DNA from 3 places in the Alishewanella sp. HH-ZS genome. Region 2 is predicted to be linked to each of the others. Evidence: predicted binding sites of a transcription regulator. Region 2 holds the regulator's gene; each other region holds the start of a gene.

Region 1 (2,274 bases), on a different contig from region 2:
CGGCCAAAAGGCTGCGCCAGCAAGGCTTGCAGATCAGTGCGGCAAATCAAACCAACAGGTCGGCCCTGTTCAACTACCGGTAAACTTTGCAACTGACTATCTGATTGAAATAGGGCTGCTGCCTGGGCAACCGTCTGCTGTGGACTGACAGCGGCCACCTCAAGCAACAAGGCTTCGACTTGTTCAGAACTGATTTCACTGTGAAGTTCAGTGCTAAACAGCGTCCGACAACGTTGCGGATCGGCAAAACTGGCTTGAGGCCGTCCTAACAAATAGCCCTGTCCCAAATCGGCGCCCAGTTCACGACACCATCTTAACTCTTCAGCGGTTTCTATTCCTTCAGCCACTACGGTTGCGCCAATCGCTTTGGCCAGACTAACAATATTGCGCACGAAAGCTTGTTTGGTAAGGTCTTTGTCCAGTTCGCTAATAAAATGCCGATCAATCTTCACAATATCAGGCTGTAATTCAGACCACAGTTTCAAACCTGAAAAGCCGCTGCCTAAATCATCAATCGCAATTTGAAAGCCCAGCTCCCGATAATGCTGCACAGCTTTAACCAGTAAACCGGCATCTTCCACCTGATACTGTTCGGAAATTTCGATCACCACTTCCGAGGGGTCAATCTGTGCCGCCTTTAACAGTTGTTTGGTCAAACCGCTGGGATGGTCTGCCGTCAGTAAGATAAGTGGATTGACGTTAAGAAAGAGTTTGCTATTCAGTTCTGCTTTAGCAAAGCTCTCTATACTCAGCTCACGGCACAGCATCTCTAATTGCTCCAGCTGACCACAGCCCAGAGCAGTTTTAAATAATTGTAGTGGCGAATGTAACGGGCTATCAGAGGGGCCACGGATCAGCGCTTCATAGGCAATGACAGTACCGTCCTGCAAATTCAGAATGGGTTGAAACACTGGCTGTAACGCCCGTTTATGTAAAATTTTATCCAGTTCTGTGCAACAGAGTTCAGAAACCGCCATCTTTTGGCTCCGCCAGCAATAACTGGCGAATAGTAGAACCTTAAAATGACAGTTGCATGACAGGCGACTGCAAAATTGCCTGCAGAAAAGCACTTGCTTTTTATTTAAACAGCAACTACTGTATATGCATACACTGTACAAATACACAGATAGAGGTTGCCATGTTTGTATCTAACCATTCTTACCAAACTGAATCGAGTCAGCATCAAGCTGCCAGCAGCACAGCAAATCACTGGCAGCAATTGCAACAACACAGCAGCGAGTTGCAATTACTTAAGCTGTTACAACAGTATCGCCAAGCGAGCGGCTGGATTGTTCTAATCGCCCCTGGTTTTAAACCGGCAAAAGCATTCTGGCAAGCTTGTCAGTTGCCATTACAGCATATTCTCGTGGTTCATACTCAAGCAACAGCCGACTTGTCACAGCTGATCCAAGCGACATTACAGAACCCGGATTGCCAGGCGGTGATCTGTTGCCAGAAATTACCGTCTCAGCAACAGCAGCTACTGCAGACTTTTGCCATACAGCAACAATGTAGCTTGCATATACTGCCTACAGATACGACGGCGGCTCACTAATAACAGCCGCTGCCCCTGGGCTATCAGCATTGCAGCAAAGTCGTTAAACTAATAGCGTAATACCCTCGCAACCAATGACATGAAGAGTACGGTAACGCGTGCGGAACAGGTCGGCCCGGAGAGATAAGATGTTATGCTATTGCTGTTCAGGTAAGGCTTTTGCAGAATGCTGCCAACCCTATTTAAGTGGGCAGGCTCAACCTGATAGTTGTGAACGCCTGATGCGTTCTCGGTATAGTGCCTTTTGTGTTGCCGACAGTCAGTATCTGCTTGCCACCCTTGCCGCAGAGCAACGGGCCAGCGAATCTGCTGCCGCGCTGGAAGCTTTTGCCAAAGCGGTACATTTTTGCAAACTAGAAGTGAAACACACCATATCCGAGCCGAAGCAGGGACAGGTTAGTTTTATTGCCAGCTTTATTCAGCACAACAAGCTGGAGTTTATCGCGGAAGTCTCGGACTTTATCTTTCAGGATCGTTGGTATTATACCAGCGGTAAGCTTACTGCGTTGCCGGCGATTAAATTGGGCGCTAATGATCCCTGCCCCTGTGGTAGCGGTAAAAAATTTAAGCGCTGCCAAACTCATTTGCCTAGTGGTCAATTGCGATAGAACGGCAGTAGGATAAAGGATGCACTAGAGAAAGGGCAGGATCGAGCATGCTGTGCTTTATCGGGTGATTTTGTGGTTATCAGCACGGGTCGCTACAGCTCATCAAACCTG
Region 2 (2,274 bases):
TGCCGGTAAAAGTGGATCCGCGACATCCGTAACAGTTTGCGCGCCGTTTCCGGTGCGGAACCAAACTGGGCCGCCATTTGTTGCAGATCCACGGGTTTACTCAGTCGCACCAGCGTATGGCGTCCGGAAATTAGCACAATAAGTAATTTTGCCAGCCAGTTTGGTGAGTGTGCTTCGCCAATCAGCCATTTAATGCTGTTCTCTTTACCCGGTGCCCGGCCCCATAAAATGGCAGCCGGCATTAACTGCGCTCTTAGCTCAGGCTGTGCCAGATGGGCGGCTAACAGTTGCTGGCCTTGTTGCAGGGCACGGGTTTTGCCGCGCCCGCCGATCAGCCGGTGTGGTTGCTCCAGAAACAGAGTGCGGGGCAACAGCTGTGACCCTAATTGCACCTTCGATAGCGGATCAGGTAATTGTAACTGCTGACATACCCGGCGTAAGGTTGCCAAATCACTGGCGGACTCAGTATGGCAGATATACAGCAAGGGCCGTCCGGGCTCGACTCCAAGCGCATGCAGCGGATTATCGGGCACAATTTTATATTTCACCAACAGCCGGATGGGCCATCGTAACAGTTTGGTAAACAGCTTAAAGCCTGACAACATAACCTTACTGACCTGAAAAAAATGGGCGCTAAGAATAGCATAGCTGATCATAGCAGCAAGTTTTGTTCGCGCTGAAAACTTGGCAAGGCCAGAAAGACTGTATATACTCACAGTAAATACTGTATGGGTAGCCAGCATGAACAGACCTCTTACTCCACGACAGGCAGAAATTCTGCAGCTGATTAAGGATTATCAACAGGAAACCGGTATGCCGCCGACGCGGGCAGAAATTGCCGTGCGGCTGGGCTTTAAGTCAGCTAACGCAGCGGAAGAACATTTAAAAGCTCTGGCCAAGAAAGGTGTGATCGCGATGTTACCCGGCACCTCTCGTGGGATCCGTTTACTGGAAGAGGACGCGCCCCCGGAGCAACTGGGTTTGCCATTAATTGGTAAAGTCGCCGCCGGTCAGCCGATCCTGGCAGCAGAGCATGTCCAGGATCATTACCAGATCGATGCCAACCTGTTTAAACCGCATGCTGATTTCTTATTGCGGGTGCAAGGTATGAGTATGCAGGATATCGGTATTCTGGATGGCGACTTACTGGCCGTGCACAAAACCCAGCAGGCGCAGCCAGGTCAGGTCATCGTCGCGCGGGTCGATGATGAAGTCACGGTAAAACGCTTTCAGCGCGATGGCCATCAGGTATTGCTGTTACCGGAAAATCCGGATTTTGAGGTGATAAAAGTTGACTTGCGGCAGCAATTTTTCGCCGTAGAAGGCTTGGCAGTTGGGGTGATCCGTAACGGTAGCTGGTTATAATTTATAAAATTTCTCAATAGCTTATTTTTAAAAGCGCTGGTATGACCTGTTGGTTTTATCGGCACTTTTGCATTTTAGGGGTTTACATAATCTTCATCCTGGATAATTCTTAGACGGTAGCCGGCGAAAAAATAACAACAGGTGTGCCGCTACTGATTTCAGCGCTAGCCTCGAAATCAACCCAAGAACAATAACAATAATAAATTGCGAAACTTATATCCCCGAATCTTTAAGGATGAAGGGTATAGCACATAGATTCGGTTGGGTGGGTAGTAAAAAAACCGTGTAGTTCTGTGTACTTGGTTTCTGCAATTTGCTTTGCAAATGACAGAGGAGAAGTACAGTGACAAACGCGCGTTGTCTGCTTTGGTCGCTGCCGACCCTGCTTTTTGCCGCATCGGCAAATGCATCAACATCCATGCCTTTAAATATGACCCGGGGCGTTACGGAAATTAGTCAGCAGGTTTATCAACTGCATATGACAATTTTCTGGATTTGTTGCGTTATCGGTGCAGTGGTGTTTGGGATCATGTTCTGGTCCATCATTCGCCACCGCAAAGCGCGGGGAGTGCAGCCGGCTCAGTTTCACGAAAGCACTAAGGTTGAAATTCTGTGGACCGCCATTCCGGTGGTGATTCTGATTGGTATGGCAATACCTGCCACCAAAACCTTAATCGCGATGGAAGATACCTCGGCTGCAGATGTCACCGTATTAGTGACGGGCTCGCAGTGGAAGTGGCATTACAAATATCTTGATCATGAGATCGAATATTTCTCCCTGTTGGCTACCCCACGTGAGCAAATTGCTAACAAGCTGGCCAAAGGCGAGAACTATCTGCTGGAAGTTGACCGGCCGCTGGTGATCCCAACCGGTAAAAAAGTTCGCTTTCTGATGACCTCTGACGACGT
Region 3 (2,274 bases), on a different contig from region 2:
AAGTAAGAGAATGTTATGTCACAGTTAATTTCTGGTACAGTGAAGTGGTTCAACGAGGAAAAAGGTTTTGGTTTTATCGCCCGTGACGGCGGCAAAGACGTGTTTGTACACTTCCGCGCCATCAACGGCACTGGCCGTAAAACGCTGGTTGAAGGCCAGAAAGTAACTTTCGAAGTTACTGAAGGTCAAAAAGGCCCACAGGCTGAAAACGTCACTGTTACCGGTTAATTAGTCTCGTTTTTGTAAAAGAGCCGGCCCTAGCGCCGGCTTTTTATTGCAGCCGACTTTATTGCCGTTTTAATTGGTACCGCTGCTGTGGTTTAAACCGGCTGGTTTAGCCAGGCAGACAGGCGGCACTGTTACTGTTATTCGGGTGGGTTAGCGTCACGTCAAATGGCAGGCTTAACTGCTCTTCGCACTGTGTTTTAAAGCCCAATTGCAATCCCAGCAAGCGAATACCCTGATCCGCGCGTCTTTGCCAGGCCTGTGCTAACAGCTCGTTTAGTAAAACCGGATCCAGATGCTGGCTTTGCGTCTCGACTGTGGTCAGCCGAAAATCACTAAACTTTAATTTCACGCCGATTTTGGCCAGTAAATGCGCCTTGCCGCTTTGCTCGAGCCGGCATTGTAAATCCGGCAATAACTGTTGCAGCATCTGCTGGGCGTCAGTTAGCTGGTGTAAATCGCTGGCCAGGGTGCGCTCCACCGCAACCGATTTGCGCTCCCGGCTCGGTTGCACCTCCCGCAGATCGATACCCTGACAGCGCTCTAATAAACTGGCAGTTTGACTGCCGAACTCTTTGAGTAGGGCGCTTAGTAACGGCAGCGGCACTTCACCACCCGGCGGTACGATATCGCGGCAAAATTGCAATCCCAGCCTGGCCAGTTTCTCTGCTGCCTTAGGGCCGACACCGGGAATTTTGCGTAGTGGCAGAGCGGCAACAAAGTCAGCTACCTTAGCCGGCGTTAACACAAAAAGCCCATCCGGCTTATTTTCATCACTGGCAATTTTTGCCAGAAATTTATTTGGTGCCACCCCGGCGGAGACGGTCAGACCGGTTTCCGCGAACACGCTACGGCGGATATCTTCGGCAATCAGTGTCGCGCTGCCGGCAAAATGTGGGCTGGCACTGACATCAAGATAGGCTTCATCGAGAGATAAGGGTTCGACTAACGGCGTGTAGCGCAAAAAAATCTGGCGGATCTGCTTACTGACTGCCTGATATTTATCCATATTGCCGCGGACAAAAGTCAGCTGTGGGCAACGCTTTAACGCCTCATGACTGGACATCGCGGAGCGCACACCAAAGGCCCGCGCCGGATAATTACAGGTGGCGACAACACCCCGTTTACCGTCACTGCCGATGGCAAGCGGAATATCACGCAGCCGCGGATTATCGCGCATCTCCACGGCGGCGAAGAAGCAGTCCATATCCAGATGAATAATTTTCCGCGTCGAAGTCATTACTGCTTAGTATGCTGTATGAATAACCAGTAATGTAGCCGATGGCCGCGGCTTTGGCAACTTTGCTGCACATTTTTAGCGCGCTAATACGGCGCCGGCGGCAGATTTGCTTTTTCAGAAGTCTGGATGGCTGTTTTTTCGGTGCAACAATTTTTATTTCAGGGTAGAATAGCCGCCAGTTTTTCAAACTGTCGTTAACGTTAAGCGTGATAGCCGCGCTCAGGAGAAAGCATGTTAAAGCGTGATATGAATATTGCGGATTTTGATCCGGAATTATGGCAATCCATGGTTCAGGAAACTGAGCGGCAGGAGGCTCACATTGAGCTGATCGCGTCAGAAAACTATGCCAGCCCCCGGGTGCTGCAGGCGCAAGGTTCACAATTAACCAATAAATATGCTGAAGGTTATCCGCACAAACGTTACTACGGCGGCTGTGAATATGTGGATATCGCGGAAGATTTAGCCATTGCCCGCGCGAAAGAATTGTTTGGTGCCGACTACGCCAACGTGCAACCGCACTCAGGTTCACAGGCGAACTCCGCGGTATTCCTGGCCTTGTTAAATGCCGGCGATACTATTCTGGGTATGAGTCTGGCCCATGGCGGTCACCTGACGCACGGTGCCACAGTAAGCGCCTCGGGTAAGCTGTATCATGCGGTACAGTACGGTCTGCATCCTGAAACGGGTGTGATTGATTATGATCAGGCTGAAGCCCTGGCCTTAGAGCACAAGCCGAAGCTGATTATTGCCGGCTTCTCGGCTTACTCAGGTATTGTTGATTGGCAGCGCTTCCGTGATATCGCGGATAA

Evidence for each region. The regulator LexA, encoded in region 2, represses DNA repair genes until DNA is damaged. The targets are predictions, from matches to a motif close to TACTGTATNNNNATACAGTA.
Region 1: A9165_RS09750 (SulA-like leucine-rich domain-containing protein) is a predicted target of LexA. The motif match lies at 1,094-1,113, and genes of this name have one in related genera.
Region 3: dinB (DNA polymerase IV) is a predicted target of LexA. The motif match lies at 1,478-1,497, and genes of this name have one in related genera.

What each region holds. Positions count from the first base shown of each region.
Region 1 is NZ_LZEJ01000021.1:1,699-3,972, forward strand. Features, by position in the region: gene A9165_RS09745 (phosphodiesterase) at 1-977, opposite strand, end outside; gene A9165_RS09750 (SulA-like leucine-rich domain-containing protein) at 1,139-1,555, shown strand; gene A9165_RS09755 (YchJ family protein) at 1,777-2,163, shown strand; gene A9165_RS09760 (VC2046/SO_2500 family protein) at 2,266-2,274, opposite strand, start outside.
Region 2 is NZ_LZEJ01000005.1:37,136-39,409, reverse strand. Features, by position in the region: gene plsB (glycerol-3-phosphate 1-O-acyltransferase PlsB) at 1-605, opposite strand, end outside; gene lexA (transcriptional repressor LexA) at 742-1,365, shown strand; gene coxB (cytochrome c oxidase subunit II) at 1,784-2,274, shown strand, end outside.
Region 3 is NZ_LZEJ01000009.1:50,811-53,084, reverse strand. Features, by position in the region: gene A9165_RS05095 (cold-shock protein) at 16-228, shown strand; gene dinB (DNA polymerase IV) at 335-1,465, opposite strand; gene glyA (serine hydroxymethyltransferase) at 1,697-2,274, shown strand, end outside.